DNA from 3 places in the Pseudarthrobacter sp. MDT1-56 genome. Region 3 is predicted to be linked to each of the others. Evidence: riboswitches for the same ligand, from Rfam matches in the RefSeq annotation. Region 3 holds a riboswitch; each other region holds the start of a gene.
What was found. A riboswitch is a leader RNA that binds a small molecule or an ion and turns the genes downstream of it on or off. The one in region 3 is predicted to bind S-adenosylmethionine.

Region 1 (6,819 bases), on a different contig from region 3:
ATCACGGAAGTTCCGGGGGACGGCGACTTCGGTCCCGACCTGGCCATCACGCCCATCAGCCAGGACGCTGCCGGGTCCCGGACCGGCATCGACTGCGGACTGGCCGGGACGGTCATGCGGTTCGTCCCGCCCGTCGCGGCCCTGCGCCGGGGAGTGACACTGTTCGACGGCGATCCGCACGCGCGCAAACGCCCGATGGGGCCCATCATCGAAGCGCTCACCGGGCTGGGCGTCGCCGTCACCGCACCCGACGGCGGTCCCGCTTCCTCGCTGCCGTTCGCCGTCGCCGGTACCGGCGACGTGCGGGGCGGCCACCTCGTCATCGATGCCAGCGCCTCCTCGCAGTTTGTGTCCGCGCTGCTCCTGACCGGTGCCCGCTTCACCGAGGGACTGCACCTGGAGCATCAGAGCAAGGACCACGCCGGGAAGCCCGTCCCCAGCCTGGACCACATCAACATGACGGTCGCCGTTCTCCGCGGAGCCGGGGTCGTCGTGGACGATTCCCGCCCGAACCACTGGATTGTCTCCCCCGGGCCCATCCGCGCCTTTGATCTCAGGATCGAACAGGACCTCTCCAACGCGGGCCCCTTCCTCGCGGCGGCCCTCGCCACCCGCGGCACAGTCCGCATCCCCAACTGGCCGGCCGAGACCACCCAGGTCGGCGATCTGTGGCGCGGTATCCTCACGACGATGGGGGCCACGGTGACGTTCACGGACGGCACCCTGACCGTCACCGGCGGCCCCGAGATCAAGGGCGCCGACTTCGACGAGACCAGCGAACTCGCCCCCACAGTCGCCGCACTTTGCGCCCTAGCCAGCAGCCCCTCGCGGCTGAGCGGCATCGCGCATCTCCGCGGGCACGAAACAGACCGGCTGGCCGCTCTCGTCGCAGAGGTCAACCGCCTGGGCGGCGACGCCGAGGAGACCTCCGACGGCCTCATCATCCGTCCCGCACCGCTGCACGGCGGTGTCGTCCACAGCTATGCCGACCACCGGATGGCCACCGCGGGCGCCATCCTGGGCCTGGCCGTTCCCGGCATCGAGGTCGAGGACATTGCGACCACCGCCAAGACGATGCCGGACTTCCCGCAGATGTGGGAGTCCATGCTCGCCCAGGGCACCGCCGGAAACGCAGCCACCGCAAAGAAGGACGCCTCCGGTGGCACGCAGCACTGACTCCTGGGACGAATCCGACGTCCGGATCCGCCCGAACAAAAAGGGCACCCGGCCCCGCACCAAGGACCGGCCCGCCTACGACGACGCCGTCACCGGCCGGATCATCACCGTTGACCGCGGACGCTACACCGCCGTCGTCGCCGAAGGCACCCCCGAAGAACGCAAGATCATCGCCGCCCGCGCCCGGGAACTGCGCCGCAACCCCGTCGTCGCCGGCGACTTCGTCTCCCTCGTCGGGGACGTCAGCGGCGAACCCGACACCCTGGCCCGGCTGGTCAAGATCCAGGACCGCAGGACCCTGCTGCGGCGCAGCGCCGACGACACGGACCCGATCGAGCGCGCCGTCGTCGCCAATGCCGACACGCTGGTGATCGTGGTGGCGGCCGCCAATCCGGAGCCCCGGACCGGATTCATCGACCGTGCCCTCGTGGCCGCGTACGACGCCGGCATCGAGCCGCTGCTGCTCGTCACCAAGGCCGACGTCAAGGATCCCGCGGAACTCCTCTCCAACTACCAGCACCTTGCCTTCCCGGTGATCATCTCCAAGACGGCGGACTCCGCCGCCTCCGGCATCGATGCCCGCTCGGACGACGGACTTTCCGCCCGGCTGGACAAGGACGCCGTCTCCCAGCTTCGCGCCCACCTCGACGGGAAGGTCACCGTCATGCTGGGCCATTCCGGTGTGGGCAAGTCCACCATGGTCAACGCCCTGACCGGCGCCGAGCGCGCCACCGGCGGCGTCAACGCCGTGACCGGGCGCGGCCGCCACACCTCCTCCTCCGCGCTGGCCCTCAAGGTCAACGAGGCGCCGCCGGGCAGCTGGATCATCGACACCCCCGGCATCCGCTCCTTTGGCCTTGCCCACGTGGATCCCGACCGGATCCTGCGCTCCTTCCCGGACCTCGAGCCAGGCACCGACGACTGCGAGCGGGGATGCAAGCACGATTCCAGTGCCGTCAACTGCGGGGTGGACGCCTGGGTTGCTGCCGGCCATGCCGGCGAGTCCGGCCCCGCCCGGCTCGCCTCGCTCCGCCGCCTGCTGGGGACGGACCCGCGGATGGAAGCCCAGGACGTCAAGGAACTGGGTACCGTCTCCTAGTCCGGCAGGCCGGCTGTCCGGCCGTCAGCCGCCCCGTGCCCGGCCGCATCCGGCGGCGCAGGCCCGTGGCCTCCCGCCCCGCAGCCCGCTTTGGCGGTAGTTTGGAACCATGAGTCAACCCGCTTCGAGCTACAACGATGACCTGCGCCTTGCCCATGTACTGGCAGATTCCGTAGATTCCCAGACCATGAGCCGCTTCAAGGCGCTCGACCTTCGGATTGAGACGAAGCCGGACCTGACGCCGGTGACCGACGCCGACAAATCAGTCGAGGAGGCCATCCGCGGCCAGCTCTCCCGCTCCCGTCCGCGCGACGCCGTCCTTGGCGAGGAGTTCGGCAGTTCCGGCCATGGCTCCCGCCGGTGGATCATCGACCCGATTGACGGGACCAAGAACTTCGTCCGCGGCGTCCCGGTCTGGGCCACCCTGATTGCCCTCGTCGACGAGGGCGAGCCGGTCGTCGGCGTCGTCAGCGCCCCGGCGCTGGGCAAGCGCTGGTGGGCCGCCAAGGGTGCCGGAGCCTACATGGGCCGTTCGCTGGCTGCCGCCACCCGGCTGAAAGTCTCCAACGTCTCCAAGCTCTCGGACGCCTCCCTGTCCTATTCCAGCCTGGGCGGCTGGAAGCAGCGCGGCAACCTCGACGAGTTCCTTGACCTCACCGAGAAGGTCTGGCGGACCCGCGCTTACGGCGACTTCTGGTCCTACTGCCTCGTGGCCGAAGGTGCCGTCGACATCGCCTGCGAGCCCGAACTGAACCTCTACGACATGGCCGCGCTGGTCCCGATCGTCACGGAGGCGGGGGGACGCTTCACCTCCCTCGAAGGCGAAGACGGCCCCTTCGGCGGCAACGCCCTCGCCACCAACTCCATCCTGCACTCGGAGGTTCTCAAGCGCCTCAACCCGGGCCTGGACGACCTGCTCTAACAACCCGCTTCCAAGGATTCCCCAACCTCCCTGTACGACTCTGTCAAAGACGCCGGCCCCGACAGCCGGCCTCAAGACTAGGGCATCTTTTTGGGAGGAGAGCAGCCTTGTCTGACACACATCAAGCCTCGATTCGCGGCACCTCCGTCGTCAGCCCCGTTCTGCTGGTGCTCGTGGCGAAGTACCGGGACCTGGACCCCGCGTCCGCCGCCGCCCTGCACGCCGCTTCCGCCGGGCTCGCACAGCATATTCTTACCGGCAGTCCGCCCGTCGCAGCATCCGTGGTCCTGTCCACCTGCAACCGATTCGAAATCTATTGCGAAGTCCCGTCCCTGGCGGTCCTTGAAGCCGCTCGCGCAGACGTCCTCGATTCAGTCCAGTTCTGCTCCGGGCTGCCAACGATCCGCCTTTCGGCCCTTTTCGAGGAACTCCGGGGAACCACGGCTGTCGAACATCTCTTCGCCGTTGCAGCGGGCCTGGACTCGGTCGTTGTGGGTGAGCGCGAAGTCGCCGGCCAGGTCCGGCGCGCTCTCGCCGACGCACAGGCCGCCGGAACCACCAGCGGGCGGCTGGGCAGGCTGTTCCAGGCCGCGTCCCGCACGGCCAAGGATGTCGGGGCTCAGACCTCGCTCAGCAACGCGGGCAGATCCATCGCTTCGGTCGCCTTGGACCTCGCCGCCGGAACGAGGCGGGCCGGGACCACCGGGACGTCGGCCGTTCTCTTCGGTACCGGTTCCTACGCCGGTTACGTGGCGGAGCTGCTCAGGAACCGAAAATGTTCCGAGATCTCCGTCTTCTCCCATTCCGGCCGCGCGGAGGCCTTCGTGGCGGCCAGGGGCGGTAGAGCCATCTCCGCACAGCAGTTGCCGGCAGCCGTTGCCGGATCCGATCTTGTCATTGGCTGTAGCGGTGCAGGGGTCCGCGTCGACGCTGCCGCCCTCGCCCGGTGGCGTGCGGGTGCGGCGCGTCCCCTCACCGTCATCGACCTCGCTCCCAGCCACGATTTCGACCCGCACGTGGCGGAACTGCCGGGGGTGGACCTCATTACGCTGGAATCGGTCCACCTCGCCGCTCCCCCGGCGGATGCCGAAGCGCTGCGCCTCGCGCGCGCCCTGGTCCGGCAATCGGCACGCCACTTCGAGGAGCAAGACGCGGCCCGCGCTGTCGATGCCGCCGTCGTCGCCCTGCGCGAGCACCTCCAACAGGTCCTGGTGAGCGAAATGGAGCGGGTCAGCAAACAGCACGCCCGGGGCGCCTCGACTGAAGACGTCAACCTCGCCCTCCGGCGCATGATCCGGCGCGTGCTCCATACCCCGACGGTCCGCGCCCGGGAGCTCGCCGCCCTCGGACGCCAGGACGACTACACGGCGGCGCTGCATACGCTGTTCGGCCTCAGCGTCCAGGCCGACAATGAGGCTGCCGCCCCGACCCCTGAGCGGGGTATTGCTGCCTCTTGATCGTCGCGCCACGATCCGCCTTGGGGCTGTCCGGTAATAACCGGCGCGCGCCTCGCGTAACAAACGGCTTCACATTCATGTCCCGCCTTTCTGCGGCAGCAGGCATGTCCTAGGCTCGAAGCAGGTCACGAGTGCCAGCGCTAAACCCCGGTTTGCTGGCCGGCAACCCTCCATTCGCGGTGGGGTGCCCCGGGTGACGACCTGGCCGGTCCGGAACGGACCCGGCAAGCGCGGATCCCCGGTGTGTGGGGTCCTTTTCGAGCGAGGTCCCATGACTACTGCCACCATTCCTGCCACCCCTGACTTTCAGACCGGCGCCAGCCAGGCCCGTCCCGACGCGCGGTTCGCCGTAGCCCGACGGCCGCTGGCCGCCGTGACCGGCGCCGAGATCCAGGCACCGCTCATTCAGGGCGGCCACGTCCGCTACGCCAACCTGGACTACGGCGCCTCGGCCCCTGCCCTGTCCGTGGTCTCGGCCTACCTCAACGAGATCCTGCCGTACTACGCCAGCGTCCACCGCGGCGCCGGCTACGCCTCGCAGATCAGTACCTCGGTCTACGAGAACGCCCGCACCATTGTCCGGGAGTTCGTGGGCGGCCGGCCGGACGATGCGGTGATCTTCACCCGGAACACCACCGATTCCCTGAACCTGCTGGCCGGGTGCCTGCCCGCCGTCGACGGCGTGCACACCGGCGAGGTGCTGTACCTCGACATTGAGCACCATGCCAACCTGCTGCCGTGGCAGCGCGTCCCGCACCGCAGCGTCATCGCCGCCCCCACCCTCGCCGCCACGCTGGAACTGCTCCGCGCGGAGCTCGCCCACAGCGGCGTCAGCCTGCTCGCCGTGACCGGCGCCTCCAACGTGACCGGCGAGATCCTGCCGATCCGGGCCCTGGCCGCCCTGGCCCACGACTACGGCGCCAGGATCGTCGTGGACGCCGCCCAGCTGGCGCCCCACCGGCGGATCGACATCGCCGCGGACGACGTCGACTACCTTGCCTTCTCCGGGCACAAGCTCTACGCACCGTTCGGCGCCGGGGTTCTGATCGGCCGTCCCGACTGGCTCGACGCCGGCACCCCGCACCTGGCCGGCGGCGGAGCCGTGCAGGACGCCAGGATTGACAGCGTCAGTTGGACCACCGGCCCGGCCCGGCATGAAGGCGGCTCCCCCAACGTCCTTGGCGCCGCCGCCCTGGCCCGGGCCACCCAGGTGATCGCCGATCTGGACGCGGACCAGTGGCACACGCACGAAAACGCCATCCGGTCCTTCCTCGTTGAGGGCCTTGCCCGGATTGACGGTGTGACGGTCCACCAGATCTTCTCGGACAGTGCCTCCTTCGACTCTCCGGCAGGCGCCGGGCCTGGCAACGCCGCGGGCACCGCCACCGGTACCGGCACGATCGGCGTCGTCAACTTCTCGGTGGAAGGCTACGACGCGGGACTGGTGGCGGCGTACCTGTCCGCCGAACACGGCATCGGGCTGCGCGACGGCCGCTTCTGCGCGCACCCCCTGCTCCGGCGGCTCGGGCTCCCGTCGGGCTCGCTGCGGGCCAGTTTTGGTGTGGGGTCCCGGCTGGAGGACGCCCAGCGGCTGCTCGCCGCCCTCCAGGAACTGCGCCGGACCGGCCTCGGCTGGGACTACGTCGTGGACGCCGGACGCTGGGTGCCGTCCAACGACACCCGCAGCTACCCGCACTGGGCCCCCAACACGCCCGGCACCGCCGGCGCGGCCCCCTGCACCCAGGACTGACAGCCCGCTGAGGTCCGGCGGGGAACCACCGCCCCTGCCGCGTGCGGTAAATTCGAAAGGTACCATCCGGACCTGTCGAAGGAGATCGCACGTGGCACGCGGCGGACCCAAACTGCATCGGGAACGGCGCCAGGAGCTGGGGCAGAGTTTCCAGGACGGCGGGGAACACTACGACCGCGTCCGTCCCGGGTACCCCGACGATTCGGCCGACTGGCTGGTCCCCCGGAACGCCAGGGACGCCGCGGACCTCGGCGCCGGCACCGGGAAGTTCACCGCCCTGCTGGTCGCGCGCGGCCTGCACACAGTCGCGGTGGACCCGTCCGCCGACATGCTGGAACAGCTGCGCCGGACGCTCCCGGGCGTCACCGCCGTCGAGGGTACCGCCGAGCGCACCGGACTGCCCGCCGGGGCGTTC
Region 2 (6,819 bases), on a different contig from region 3:
TCGCCAACGCCGCGCTGTTCCGGAGCCGGATGTCCGAGGAAGGCTTCGAGCTGCTCCCGGGCGAGCACGCCATTGTCCCGGTCATGTTCGGCGACGCCGTGATGGCCGCCAAGGTGGCGGACGCCATGCTGCACCACGGCGTTTTCGTCACGGCGTTCAGCTACCCCGTCGTCCCGAAGGGCGCGGCCCGGATCCGCGTCCAGCTCTCCGCCGCTCACAGCGCCGAGGACGTGGAGGCCTGCGTAAAGGCCTTCGTGCGCAGCCGCGCCGCCGTCGCCGGCTGAACGGGCTTCACCGGAAAAAGCAGAAACGAGGTTGCGGCGCCACAAACGGCGCCGCAACCGCTTCCGTCTGCAAGGATGGACCCATGTCAGCTAATTACGATGTCGTGATTGTCGGCGGCGGTATCGCCGGCCTGTCCCTTGCCTCGGCCCTGGCCGGAAAATGCAGCGTCGCGCTGGTGGAAGCCGAGCAGACCCTGGCGTACCACACCTCGGCCCGCTCAGCCCGGCAGCTGATCCCCAGCTACGGCCCGCCTGCGGTCCAGGAGCTCACCCTCCGCACCCTCGCACTGATCGCCGCCCGGGACGCCACCCGCCCGGAACCGGTGCTCTCACCGCGCAGCTTTCTGCTGATCGGCGACGACGCCACCGTCCGGGAGCAAGCCAGCGGCCACATGCGGCCGATCACCCACACCAAGGCCCTGGAACTCTGCCCGGCCCTGCTCCCGGACTCCTTCTCCGCCGCCGGCCTGGACACCGGGTCTTTCGCCTGCGACGCGCCCCTGCTGCTCGAGGACCACCGCCGGCATGCCGAAGCCAACGGGGTGGACATCATCACCGGCGCCCGCGTCCACTCGGCCCAGCGCCTTGGCTCCGGCTGGGAACTCGGCGCCGGGCAGGAGGGCTTCCAGGCCGGCGTCGTGGTCAACGCCGCCGGCGCCTGGGCCGACGAGCTCGCCGTGCTCAGCGGCGTCGAGAAGGTCCAGCTGCAGCCGTACCGGCGCACCGCGGCGATCGTCGACGTCGAGCACCCCCTCCCGGAAGGCAGCCCCATGGTGGCCGCCGCCGACGACTCCTTCTACTTCCGCCGCGACGGCGAGCAGGTCCTGATCTCGCCGTCGGAACACGAACCGAGCGGACCCGAGGACGCGCAGCCGCACCCGGGGGACATCGAAAGACTCGTCGCCCGGCTCAACACCATCACCACCTTGGGCATCCGCGGCGTCCGCCAGGCCTGGACGGGGCTGCGGACGGAAGCGGCCGACGGCGTCCCGGTCGTGGGGTTCGACGCCGAAGCCCCCGGATTCTTCTGGCTCGCAGGCCAGGGCGGCTACGGCTTCCAGACCTCCTCCGGCATCGCCGAACTGGCTGCCGGGCTGATCCTCGCCGGCCAGGGCGCCGGCTCTGCCGCAGACGGCAACACAGCCACGGGTCCGGCATCCCGGACAGCGGAGGCGCTGGCTGCGACGCGCTGGTCCATCCGGCGCTGAACAATGGACTCATGAGCACCCTGATCACCAACATCGCCGAGCTGATGACCCAAGACCCGGACCACCGGGTCCTGAAGGGAGCAGCCGTGGTGATCGAAGGTGAACGGATCGCCTGGCTGGGGCGGGTGGCGGACGCCCCGGCCGCCGACACCTCAGTCGACGCCGGCGGCCGTGCCCTGCTGCCGGGCTGGGTGGATTCGCACACCCACCTGATCTTCGCCGGGGACCGGACCGCCGAGTTCGAGGCCCGGATGGCGGGGGAGAGCTACAGCGCCGGCGGGATCGCCGTGACCACCGGCGCCACCCGGAATACAAGCGATTTCGACCTCACCCGGCTCGCCCTGGGCCGCGTGGCCGAGGCCGTCTCGCAGGGCACCACCTACCTCGAAACCAAGACCGGTTACGGCCTGGACATCGACAACGAAGCCCGCAGCGCCCGGATCGCCTCCACCGTGGTGGACGAGGTCACCTATCTCGGGGCCCACCTTGTTCCGGCCGGCATGGACGCCGAGGAGTACACGGACCTGGTCTGCGGCGCCATGCTCTCCGCCGTCCGGCCGTTCGTGCGCTGGGCCGATGTCTTCTGCGAGCGGGGTGCCTTCACCGAGGACCAGTCCCGGCGCGTGCTCCAGGCCGGCCGGGACGCCGGGCTGGGCCTGCGGGTGCACGGCAACCAGCTGGGCGAAGGCCCCGGCGTGCGGCTCGCGCTGGAATTCGGTGCGGCCAGCGTGGACCACGTGAACTACCTGTCCGCCGACGATCTCGACGCCCTCGCGGCCAGCTGGTCCGGCTGGGACGGGGCGGCTAGAGGACGCGGCACGGTGGCAACGTGCCTGCCGGCCTGCGATCTGTCCACCCGCCAGCCGCTGGCGCCGGGCCGGGAACTGCTTGACGCCGGCGTGCAGATCGCACTGGCCTCCAACTGCAACCCGGGCACCTCCTATACGAGCTCGATGGCGTTCTGCGTCACCACCGCCGTGCTCCAGATGGGCCTCAGCGTGCACGAGGCCGTGCGCGCCGCGACCTACGGCGGCGCGCTGGCCCTCGGCCGGGAGTCCGGGAACGACGCCGACGGCGAACGCGCCGTCGGCTCGATCGCCGTCGGCCACCGCGCGGACCTGCACCTGCTGAACGCGCCGTCCGCCACCCACCTGGCCTACCGGCCGGGCATGCCGCTGACCCATGCCGTCTGGCGCGCGGGGGTCCGCGCCCGCTAGGTGACAGCCCGGGTACCGGGCGGCACTGCGGCTGCTAGAAGAACATCGGCGGGGCGTCCAGCACCGTCTCATCGACACGCCGGGCCTCCCACTGGCTGAACGGTTTGTCCAGCTCGTACTTGCCCTCCCCGGTGCGGTGCAGGGTGCGGACCTCGGCGTTGTCCGGATTGTTGAGGGACTCGAAATACTCCACGGACCAGTGGAACCAGCGCATGCAGAACAGCCGCATGGTGAGCCCATGGGTGACGAACAGGGCGTTGGGGGCGTAGCTGGGTTTGGACCAGTGCCGGTACAGCGTCTCCATAAACGAGGAGATCCGGTCGTAGACATCCGAGCCGGACTCGCCTTCCCGGAAGCGGTAGAAGAAGTGGCCGTAGGCGTTCCGGAGTTCCTTCTGGTCCTCGATCTCACCGGCGATCTGGAAGTTGGCCCAGTCCTGCTCCCGCAGCCGCGGCTCCTCGATCACCCGCTCGACCAGCGGGCCGAGGTTGAGCGCCTCGAGTGTCTGGTAGGCCCGCAGGTAGGGGGAGACATACACACACACCGGACGGCCGTCCAGCAGCCGCCGGACCTGCTCGCCGGCAGCCCGGGCCTGTTCCGCGCCGAGTTCGGTCAGCGGAATCCGGTAATCGGGCACCCGGTTGTAGATCGAGGTGTCGGCGTTGGCGGCGGACTGGCCGTGCCGGATCATGATGATTTTCCCGGGCGCACTCATAAACCCCAGCATAGGCGGCAACGCCGGTAAGGCAGGGCCAACCAAGACCGGGCAAGATAGGAACATGCTCGTTCCCTCCCGCCGCCGCCTGCGGTTAGAAGTCTGGATCGTCCTGGGCCTGTCCCTGGGGCAGTCCGCCGTGTACTCGGTCGTCCAGTTGCTGGACAAGCTGACCCGGGCGCCGCTGGCGGAGGGGACCTCCACGCTGAACCGTTCGCAAAGCAGCCGCGAATACTTCGACCTCACCTACCAGCTGCTGGATATCTTCTTCGCCCTGGTGCCGGTGGTCCTGGCACTCTATTTCCTCACCGACCACCGGACGTCCGGCCTGTCCGGCGGCGGCAGCCACGGCGTCACGGCGTTCCAGAAGCTGGGGCTCAACTTCGCCCGCCCCGGCAGGGACCTGCTGCAGGGGTTCGGCCTGGCGGCGCTGATCGGTATCCCGTCGCTGGGACTGTACGCCGCGGGCCGGGCACTGGGCATTACGACGGAGATCATCCCCAGCGCGCTGGACGCCTACTGGTGGACCGTGCCGGTGCTGGTCCTCTCCGCGATCCGGCACGGGATCGTGGAGGAAGTGATCGTGGTGGGCTACCTGCTGGACCGGCTGGGCAAATTCGGCTGGAGCCTGCCGCTGGCCATCTTCACCAGTTCCATGCTGCGCGGCAGCTACCACCTCTACCAGGGCTTCGGCCCGTTCATCGGCAACGCCATCATGGGCGTTATCTTCGCGCTGGTCTACACCAAAACCCGCCGCCTGATGCCGCTGGTGATTGCCCACGCCGTGCTGGACATCGTGGCGTTCGTCGGTTTCAGCCTCTTCGGCAGGTCCATCGGGTTGGGCTGAGCCGCGGGCCGGGCAGGCGCGCCGGGAGTTAAAAGTTATCGGCCGCCATCGGTGGGTGACGTCATTGGCACCCGCTGATGGCGGCCGAAGTGTTGGGCGGTGAAGCGTCAGATGGTGACGGCTCCGGAGGCCGTCTCGAACGTGACGGAGAGGATGCCGGGCGTCCCACGGGGGGCGAGCCAGTTCACGGCCACGTCCTCCAGCGGCTTCTCGACCGGGACTCCGAGCCATTCGGTGACACGCTCCGCCGAGCCGGCAATCGTGAGGGCGGACATCTTGACATTGCTCTCGTAGGCCTTGGACGGGTGGAGTTCCGGATCGCCCTCCCACTTGAGCATGTAGGGCACCTGGGGATCGGCGATCAGCCCGAGGATGCCGATCTGCTTCCAGACCAGTTCGCGGCCGTCGGGGAACTTGCGGTTGCCGTTGACGGCGGCGCGGCCGAGCCGTTCCTCGAACGGGGCGAGGTCGTCGACTTCGACGCACCAGCCCATCCAGCCGCCGCCGGCTTCGGAACGGGCGCGGACGGCCTGGCCGAAGGGGGCCTTGTCGGACGCGGGGTGGTTCAGGACCTCCACGACCTCGAGATACTTGTGTCCCGCGAGCGGGATGATCATGTTGCGGGTCCCGAATCGGGGGTGTACTCCGCCCTTCACGGCTTCTACGCCGAGGGCAGACGCAATTCGTTCGGTGGTGGCAGCGAGGCCATCTTGTTCACAGGCGTAAGAGACGTGATCCATGCGCATGCCCTCATCTTGACACTTTGTGATGCGGCTCTCAGCTTAGGCTCTCCTAACCGTGGTGGGATGTCATTTTTGGGGGCTCCCCGCCGGGTGCGGCCCCGCGTCACGGCGGGGAAGTGGCCGGTCTTTTGCGCCCCGCCGGCCGCGCAACTTCATCTTCGTCACAAAGCTATCCACGGCCCGCAACCGGTTCCTAGACTGGGGTCAGGTCATGAGTGCCAGCGCACAGCCCCGGCTAGCTGGCCGGCAACCCTCGTCACGCGGTGGGGTGCCCCGGGTGAAGACCTGGCCGTCCGGCGCCCGCCGGAGGGCAAGCGCGGCGCCAGTGCCGACCCGGGCCAGGGGGCTCCGGGGCTGCCTGTGCCCGGTCCCCTAAGGAGTGTCCCGATGTCCAGTGCCTGGTCCTTCGAAACCCGCCAGATCCACGCCGGCCAGGAGCCGGACAGCGCCACCGGTGCCCGGTCGTTGCCGATCTACCAGACGACGTCGTTCGTCTTCCCCAGCGCCGAAAGCGCCGCCAAGCGCTTCGCCCTCGCCGAACTCGCGCCCATCTACACCCGGATCGGGAACCCCACCCAGGACGCCGTGGAACAGCGGGTGGCCAGCCTGGAAGGCGGACTGGCGGCGCTGCTGCTGAGCTCCGGACAGGCCGCGGAGACCCTCGCGATCCTGAACGTTGCCGAGGCCGGCGACCATGTGGTGGCCAGCCCCAGCCTCTATGGCGGCACCTACAACCTGCTGGCGCACACGCTGAAGAAGTTCGGGATCTCCGTGACCTTCGTGGAGGACCCGGACAACCTTGAGCAGTGGCGCGACGCCGTGCAGCCCAACACCAAGTTGTTCTTTGGCGAAGTGGTCTCCAACCCGCGCCAGGACGTGCTGGATATCGAGGGCATCTCGCAGGTGGCCCACGAGGCCGGGGTCCCGCTGATCGTGGACAACACGCTCTCCACGCCCTACCTCATCCGCCCGATCGAGTGGGGTGCGGACATCGTGGTGCACTCCGCCACCAAGTACCTCGGCGGCCACGGGACCGCGATCGCCGGCGTGATCGTGGACTCGGGCAACTTCGACTTCGGCAGGGACCCGGAACGCTTCCCCGGCTTCAACACCCCCGACCCCACCTACAACGGCCTGGTCTACGCACGGGACCTCGGCAAGGACGGTGCCCTTGGCGCCAACCTCTCCTACATCCTCAAGGCGCGCGTCCAGTTGCTGCGCGACCTCGGCTCGGCGGTGTCCCCGTTCAACGCCTTCCTTATCGCCCAGGGCCTCGAGACCCTGAGCCTGCGCGTGGAGCGGCACGTCGCCAACGCCACCCAGGTTGCGGAATGGCTCGAGGCCAGGGACGACGTCGAATCGGTCGCCTATGCCGGGCTGCCGTCCAGCCCCTGGTACGAGCGCGGCCGCAAGTACGGCCCGAAGGGGACCGGCGCCGTCGTCGCCTTCAACATCGCCGGGGGAGCGGAGGCCGGCAAGCGCTTCGTCGACGCCCTCGAACTGCACTCGCACGTGGCCAACATCGGCGACGTGCGCTCGCTGGTCATCCACCCGGCGTCGACCACCCACAGCCAGCTTTCCCCCGAACAGCAGACCGTCGCCGGCGTGAACCCGGGCCTGGTCCGGCTCTCCGTGGGCCTGGAGCACATCGACGACATCCTCGCTGACCTCGACGCCGGATTCCGCGCAGCCAAAACCGCCTGAGCCAAGTCAGCGCCGAATTTCCCCACCTTTGCGGGCATGACGCCGGGAATCGCCGATACTTCGGGGCGAGCCGCCGGACACGACCTTCGAAAGTGGGGAAA
Region 3 (6,819 bases):
GCCTCCGAAGCCGAGGTGAAGGCCGGCCGCAACCCGCTCTTCAACTCCCACATGTGGGACGGCTCCGCCGAGACCCTGCAGGAAAACCTGCGCATCGCCCGTGAGCTGCTGGAGCGCACCGCTGCCGCCAAGATGATCCTCGAGGTCGAGATCGGCACCGTCGGCGGCGAGGAAGACGGCGTCGAGAACGCCATCAACGACAAGCTGTACACCACGGTCGAGGACGCCCTCGCCACCATCGACGCCCTCGGCTCCGGCGAGAACGGCCGCTACATCACGGCGCTGACCTTCGGCAACGTGCACGGCGTCTACAAGCCCGGCGGCGTCAAGCTCCGCCCGGAGATCCTCAAGGACATCCAGGAGCAGGTGGGCGCCAAGATCGGCAAGGCCAACCCGTTCGACCTGGTGTTCCACGGCGGCTCCGGCTCCTCCGAGAAGGAGATCGCCGACGCCGTCTCCTACGGTGTCATCAAGATGAACATCGACACCGACACCCAGTACGCCTACACGCGCCCCGTGGTGGACCACATGCTCCGCAACTACGACGGCGTGCTGAAAATTGACGGCGAGGTCGGCAACAAGAAGCTGTATGACCCGCGCGTCTGGGGCGCCTCCGCCGAGGCCGGCCTCGCGGCCCGCGTGGTCGAGGCCGCGCAGCAGCTCGGCTCCACCGGCAAGACGTTCTAGGCATGTCGGACGAGTTCCGCAAGAACCTGATGGGTCCCGAGCCCACGCACCTGCCTGCCGAGACGGAAGTCTATGCAGCGCTTGATGCGGGCCAGGAAGCCCTGGACCTGGTGGAAAAGCACCCGACCTCCTCGCTGCTCTGGGCCGTGCTGGCCGAGGAAGCGTGGAAAGAGGGCCGGACCATCGATTCCTACGCCTACTCCCGTGTCGGCTACCACCGCGGCCTGGATTCGCTGCGCCGCAACGGCTGGCGCGGCGTCGGGCCCATCCCGTGGGACCACGAACCGAACCGCGGCTTCCTGCGTGCCCTGTATTCGCTGGGCCGGGCGTCCGCGGCGATCGGCGAGGCCGAGGAACCGGAGCGGATCGAGAAGTTCCTCAAGGACTCGGACCCCTCCGCCAAAGCAGCCATCGAAGCCGAAAAGCGCTAGCCTCAACGCGGAGCGCGGCTTAAAGTCCGACGGCAGGCGTCCACCAGAAGGTGGGCGCCCGCCGTCGTTAATGCGTGCTAGCTGGTCTTGGCCAGACCGGTGCGGGCCATGGCGTCCGCGTAGACGGTGCCCATCTCTTCGAGGTACTGCTCCTGGCGGGCCGGAGTGCCGGCGAAGGCGCGGCCGCTGAGCGAGCGGACCTTGTAGGTCTTGAGGCCGCGGCGCCAGATCATGGGCACCTCGGTCTTGAGGAGCAGGTTCGCGAGGCGGTTGGCCTCGGTGCCGTGAGCCACAATCACTGAGGCGCGGGGCACGACGGCGAGGAACTTCAGCAGCGGCTTCAAACCTGCGGAAATCTGGTCCGGCGTGAACTTGCCGTTGGGCTCGCCCGGGACGTACCAGGGGTGGACGTTCCAGGGCATGACGTACTCAGGGCGCAGGCCAAGCTTCCACTGGACGCCGAGCAGGCGGGTGGCCGCTTCCTCGTCCCCGGCGGTGATGAAGCCAGACTCATCCTCGGTTCCGATGTTGGAGAAGAGGCTGATGATGCGGCACTCGTCCACGTCGTGCATCGGGTCCACATAGGGGACATTGGTGCCAGCTTTGGTCGCCTGCAGCGTGTCGCACAGCTCGTTGACAGCCGCGACGCTAGGTTCGTAGCGGCGGCTCAGAAGCTGTTCGCGGGAATTTTCAGTGGCCAAGGCTGTCATATATTGCTGAGTCTCCTGCGGGATTGGTGAAGCTGCCAGACCGTACGCGGGCACGCCGAGCACCGGGCACGCCAAGTACGGTGTGGTTTGAAAATGTGGTGTTGACCGATTCCTGGTCGATCTTTATTAGTCTATCAAGCCCTGCGAAATGACGTTTCTTCCCGGCGCCTGGTTACCAGAGCCGGGTGGTGGCGCGGCGGGCGCCTTCCCCCAGGGATTCCAGCTTGGCAAAGGCGATTTGCGGGTGCACGCGGCCGCCAAGACCGCAGTCTGTGGAGGCAATCACATTTTCCCGGCCCACCAATGTGGCGAAGCGTACGATCCGGTCCGCCACCAGATCGGGGTGCTCGACGACGTTGGTGGCATGGGAGACGACGCCGGGGATGATGACTTTTCCGTCGGGGAGCTTGGTGTCCTCCCAGACGCGCCATTCGTGCTCGTGGCGGACGTTGGCGGCCTCGAAGGAGTAGCCGCCCGCATTGATCTGCAGCACGGAGCCGATGATGTCCGCGAAAGGAATGTCCGTGGTGTGCGGGCCGTGCCAGGAACCCCAGCAGACGTGCAGCCGGATCTGCTCCTGGGGAAGGTCTCGCAGGGCCCAGTTTGTGGCTTCAACCCTGAGCTGGATGAATTTGAGATAGTCCGCCAGGCTAGGTTCCGGGTTGATCTGGTCCCAGCTTTCGGCCAGCGACGGATCGTCGAGCTGGACCGTGAGCCCGGCGTCGATGATGGCCTTGTACTCCTCCCGCATGGCGTCCGCGCAGGCGTACAGGAGTTCCTCGTCGGTCTTGTAGTACTCGTTGGCGACGCGGGCGCAGGAACCGGGAGAGAGGGAGGCGACGAAGCCGTCGGTCAGCCCGGCGGCGGCCAGGCCGGTTTTGAGGTTGGCGATGTCCGAGCCCACGAGGGCCTGCCCGGTGTAGTGCAGCGGGCCGGCAATTTTCGGCTGCGTGACACTCTTGCGGTGCGCCAGGATTCCGGAGGACGGATCGTCGTAGGCCTCGTTGAACTTCTGCCGGTCGCGCCGGTCCGGGAAGGAGGTCAGCACAATGTTGCCTGGTGTGGAGCGGTGCACCGCGGCGTCAGCCCAACGGTCCACCTCTGTCGGCTCGAGGCCGCCCAGCCGGCTGAAGGAGTAGTTCCACCACGCGCCGTAGTCCACTGAGCTGGACATCGTGTGCCCGTATTCGCCGTCGTTGGGGATACCGATGCCGAGGTCCTTCTGGCGCTGGACGATGTCCACCACGGACGTTTCCAGCAGATCCAGGAACTCGGGGGAGACGCCGTCTGCTTCCTTGGCCTCGTTCGCGGCGATGAGCTCGGGGGTGCGGGGCAGCGAGCCGGCGTGGGTGGCGCGGATATGGTCGGTGTTGTGGCGCATGGGGCGCTTCCTTTCCATCGGTCCTGGCGGTAGCACCGTTGCCGTCACATTGCTGTGTCCGGGCAGGGTTGCTGCGGCGTCAACGGTCCAGGTCCCTCGGCCGCTCGGGATGGTCAACTCTCACTCAATTCCACCGGGCGGGCTTGCGCAAGTCCGGGCGCCGGAGTTCCGCTGGCTGGACGCACGGTCGCAGGCCGTGCCCGGCGGGAAGTCCATTGGATGGTCAAATGAGCTGCCGCGACCCTGATCGGCTAAACTTGGGTGGTAAGAGCCCCGGACTCTGGCGTTGATGGATCGAGCACAGCGGTAGATTCGGGGCATTCTCATGAACGGTGCTGAGCTCCGGTGACCACCCCGGTGAGTCATACGGACTTTGGCCCGAACGAATGGGGGAGGATCCCATGCCAGCAATCGTGATCGTCGGAGCCCAATGGGGCGACGAAGGCAAAGGTAAGGCCACTGACCTGCTTGGTGGCCGAGTCGACTACGTCGTCAAGCCCAACGGCGGCAATAATGCCGGGCACACCGTCGTCGTAGGCGGTGAGAAGTATGAGCTCAAGCTCCTTCCGGCCGGCATCCTGAGCCCCAACGCGGTTCCGATCATCGGCAACGGCTGCGTGGTGAACCTTGAGGCGCTGTTCCAGGAAATCGACGGCCTCGAAGCCCGCGGCGCCGACACCTCCAAGCTGCGCGTCTCCGCCAACGCCCACCTCGTGGCGCCCTACCACCAGGTCCTGGACAAGGTCACCGAGCGGTTCCTCGGCTCCCGCGCCATCGGCACCACCGGCCGCGGCATCGGCCCGGCCTACATGGACAAGGTGGCCCGCCTCGGCATCCGCGTGCAGGACGTCTTCGACGCCTCGATCCTGCGGCAGAAGGTTGAAGGGTCGCTGCGCCAGAAGAACGAACTCCTGGTCAAGGTCTACAACCGCCGCGACATCGAGGTGGACGAGATTGTGGAGTACTTCCTGTCCTTCGCCGAGCGCCTCCGCCCACTGGTCATCGACAGCACCTATGTCCTGAACACCGCCCTGGACGAGGGCAAGGTGGTCCTGATGGAAGGCGGCCAGGCCACCTTCCTGGACGTCGACCACGGCACGTACCCCTTCGTGACCTCCTCGAACCCGACGGCCGGCGGCGCCTCCGTGGGCTCGGGCATCGGCCCCACCCGCATCTCGCGCTCCATCGGCATCATCAAGGCGTACACCACCCGGGTCGGCGCAGGTCCGTTCCCTACGGAGCTGTTCGACGACATGGGCATGTACCTGCAGAAGACGGGCGGCGAGTTCGGCGTCAACACCGGCCGGCCGCGCCGCTGCGGCTGGTACGACGCCGTGCTGGCGCGCCATGCCTCGCGCGTCAACGGTTTCACGGACTACTTCGTCACCAAGCTGGACGTGCTCACGGGCATCGAGCAGATCCCGGTCTGTGTGGCCTACGACGTCGACGGAGTCAGGCACGATGAAATGCCGATGACGCAGACCGAGTTCCACCACGCCAAGCCGATCTTCGAGTTCTTCGAAGGCTGGACCGAGGACATCACCGGCGCCCGCACCCTGGAGGACCTCCCGGAGAACGCCAAGAACTACGTGCTGGCCCTGGAGAAGCTCTCCGGCACGCGCTTCTCGGCCATCGGCGTCGGTCCGGACCGCGACCAGACCATCGTGATCAACGACCTGATCAACGACTGACGTTCCAGAAGCTGACGCACGACGGCGGCGGGTCACCTGAAAAGGTGGCCCGCCGCCGTCGTTAAGCCCCTGTTCCCGTTCCCTGTCCCTCAACGGTCCATCGAAGCCCCGCCGGGTCCCGGGCTGAGGCGCGGCGTACCGATTACCGCGGCGCTTTCAGACGGGCGCGGCTGGGACCCGGGGTGCGCTCGTCCGAAAGCGCCGCGGAAACGTGCAGGGGGCTAGGCCAGGACCTGCCGCTTGGAGGAAATGACCCCGGTATCGAAGCCGGCCAGGTGCAGGCCGCCGTGGAACCGGGCATGCTCAATCTTCACGCAGCGGTCCATCACGACCTCGAGGCCGGCAGCTTCCGCTTCCTTCGCCACGTCCTCATGCCACGAGCCAAGCTGCAGCCAGAGCGTCTTGGCGCCGGCGGCGATGGCTTCGTCCAGGACGCCGGGCAGGTCGTCGTGCTTGCGGAACACATCCACAATGTCCGGGCTCTCCGGCAGGTCCGCGAGCGAGGCGTACGTCGGCTCGCCCAGGATCTCCTTGACCACCGGGTTCACGAAGTACACCTTGTAGCGCGTGGAGGACTGCAGGTAGGTCGCCACGAAATAGCTTGCCCGGGACGGTTTGTCCGAGGCGCCCACAATCGCGATCGATTTCGCCTGCCGCAGCAGGTTCAGCCGCTCCGGCGCCGACGGTCCGGCCCAGGTGCGGGTTTCTTCGCTGCTCATGACAGTGCTCCGATCGTGCAGGTGTCGGCTTCAGAGGCGGACCCCTCACACGCCAAGTCCAAAGCCTGGTCCAGGTCCCAGAGGATGTCCTCGATGTCTTCCAGCCCGATTGAAATCCGGACCAGATCCTCGGGGATGCCGGCGGATTCGAGCTGCTCCGGGCTGAGCTGCTGGTGGGTAGTGGAGCCCGGGTGGATCACGAGGGTCCGTGAGTCGCCGACGTTAGCCAGGTGCGAGGCCAGCTGCAGGGACTCGATGAACTTCTGGCCGGCGGTCCGGCCGCCCTTCACCCCGAAGGAGAACACCGAACCCGGTCCCAGCGGCAGGTACTTTTTGGCCCGCTCGAAGTGCGGGTGCGAGGGCAGGCCGGAGAAGTTCACGTAGGCCACACGCTCGTCCGCTTCGAGCCATTCCGCCACGGCCTGGGCGTTCTTGAGGTGTTCGTCCAGGCGCTGCGGGAGGGTCTCCACGCCCTGCAGGAGCTGGAACGCAGACATCGGGGACAGTGCGGGTCCGATGTCGCGCAGCTGCTCGCAGCGGAGTTTGGTCAGGAAGCCGTACTCGCCGAAGTTCCCCCACCAGGAGACGTTGCCGTAGGAAGCCACCGGCTCGGTCATGGTGGGGAACTTTCCGTTGCCCCAGTTGAAGCGGCCGCTCTCGACAATCACACCGCCAAGGGTGGTGCCGTGCCCGCCCAGGAACTTGGTGGCGGAGTGGATCACGATGTCCGCCCCGTGTTCGATCGGCCGCACGAGGTACGGCGTGCTCAAGGTGGCGTCGACGACGAGCGGGATGCCGGCGTCGCGCGCGACCTTTGCCAGCCCCTCAAGGTCCTGGACTTCCGACGACGGGTTGGCCACCACCTCGACGAAAATCGCTTTGGTGTTCTCGCGGACCGCGGCGGCGTAGTCCGCCGGGTCGGTGCCGGGAACGAACGTGGTGTCCACCCCGAAGCGGCGCAGCGTGACGTCCAGCTGGGTCACGGTGCCGCCGTAGAGCTGGGAAGCCGCGACGATATGGTCGCCGGACTGGGTGAGTGCGGCGAAGGTGATGAACTCCGCGGCCATGCCCGAGGACGTGGCCACCGCGCCGATGCCGCCCTCCAGGGACGCGATGCGCTCCTCGAACGCGGCGACCGTGGGGTTGCCGATCCGGGAGTAGATGTTGCCGTACTTCTGCAGCGCGAAAAGGTTGGCGGCG

Region 1: another riboswitch for S-adenosylmethionine. It lies ahead of AC50YC_RS05970 (aminotransferase class V-fold PLP-dependent enzyme); the one in region 3 lies ahead of AC50YC_RS10190 (cobalamin-independent methionine synthase II family protein).
Region 2: another riboswitch for S-adenosylmethionine. It lies ahead of AC50YC_RS12020 (bifunctional o-acetylhomoserine/o-acetylserine sulfhydrylase); the one in region 3 lies ahead of AC50YC_RS10190 (cobalamin-independent methionine synthase II family protein).

What each region holds. Positions count from the first base shown of each region.
Region 1 is NZ_JBWZCK010000003.1:208,429-215,247, forward strand. It holds gene aroA (3-phosphoshikimate 1-carboxyvinyltransferase) at 1-1,176, shown strand, start outside; gene rsgA (ribosome small subunit-dependent GTPase A) at 1,160-2,275, shown strand; gene hisN (histidinol-phosphatase) at 2,385-3,197, shown strand; gene AC50YC_RS05965 (glutamyl-tRNA reductase) at 3,305-4,654, shown strand; SAM riboswitch class IV at 4,778-4,891, shown strand; gene AC50YC_RS05970 (aminotransferase class V-fold PLP-dependent enzyme) at 4,926-6,404, shown strand; gene AC50YC_RS05975 (class I SAM-dependent methyltransferase) at 6,496-6,819, shown strand, end outside.
Region 2 is NZ_JBWZCK010000007.1:197,806-204,624, reverse strand. It holds gene AC50YC_RS12050 (glycine C-acetyltransferase) at 1-284, shown strand, start outside; gene AC50YC_RS12045 (NAD(P)/FAD-dependent oxidoreductase) at 368-1,492, shown strand; gene hutI (imidazolonepropionase) at 1,504-2,709, shown strand; gene AC50YC_RS12035 (histidine phosphatase family protein) at 2,744-3,424, opposite strand; gene AC50YC_RS12030 (CPBP family intramembrane glutamic endopeptidase) at 3,489-4,271, shown strand; gene AC50YC_RS12025 (VOC family protein) at 4,379-5,017, opposite strand; SAM riboswitch class IV at 5,222-5,337, shown strand; gene AC50YC_RS12020 (bifunctional o-acetylhomoserine/o-acetylserine sulfhydrylase) at 5,402-6,718, shown strand.
Region 3 is NZ_JBWZCK010000006.1:100,982-107,800, forward strand. It holds gene fbaA (class II fructose-bisphosphate aldolase) at 1-687, shown strand, start outside; gene AC50YC_RS10180 (DUF3151 domain-containing protein) at 690-1,118, shown strand; gene AC50YC_RS10185 (uracil-DNA glycosylase family protein) at 1,196-1,828, opposite strand; gene AC50YC_RS10190 (cobalamin-independent methionine synthase II family protein) at 2,001-3,209, opposite strand; SAM riboswitch class I at 3,221-3,325, opposite strand; gene AC50YC_RS10195 (adenylosuccinate synthase) at 3,611-4,900, shown strand; gene AC50YC_RS10200 (CoA-binding protein) at 5,122-5,619, opposite strand; gene AC50YC_RS10205 (O-acetylhomoserine aminocarboxypropyltransferase/cysteine synthase family protein) at 5,616-6,819, opposite strand, start outside.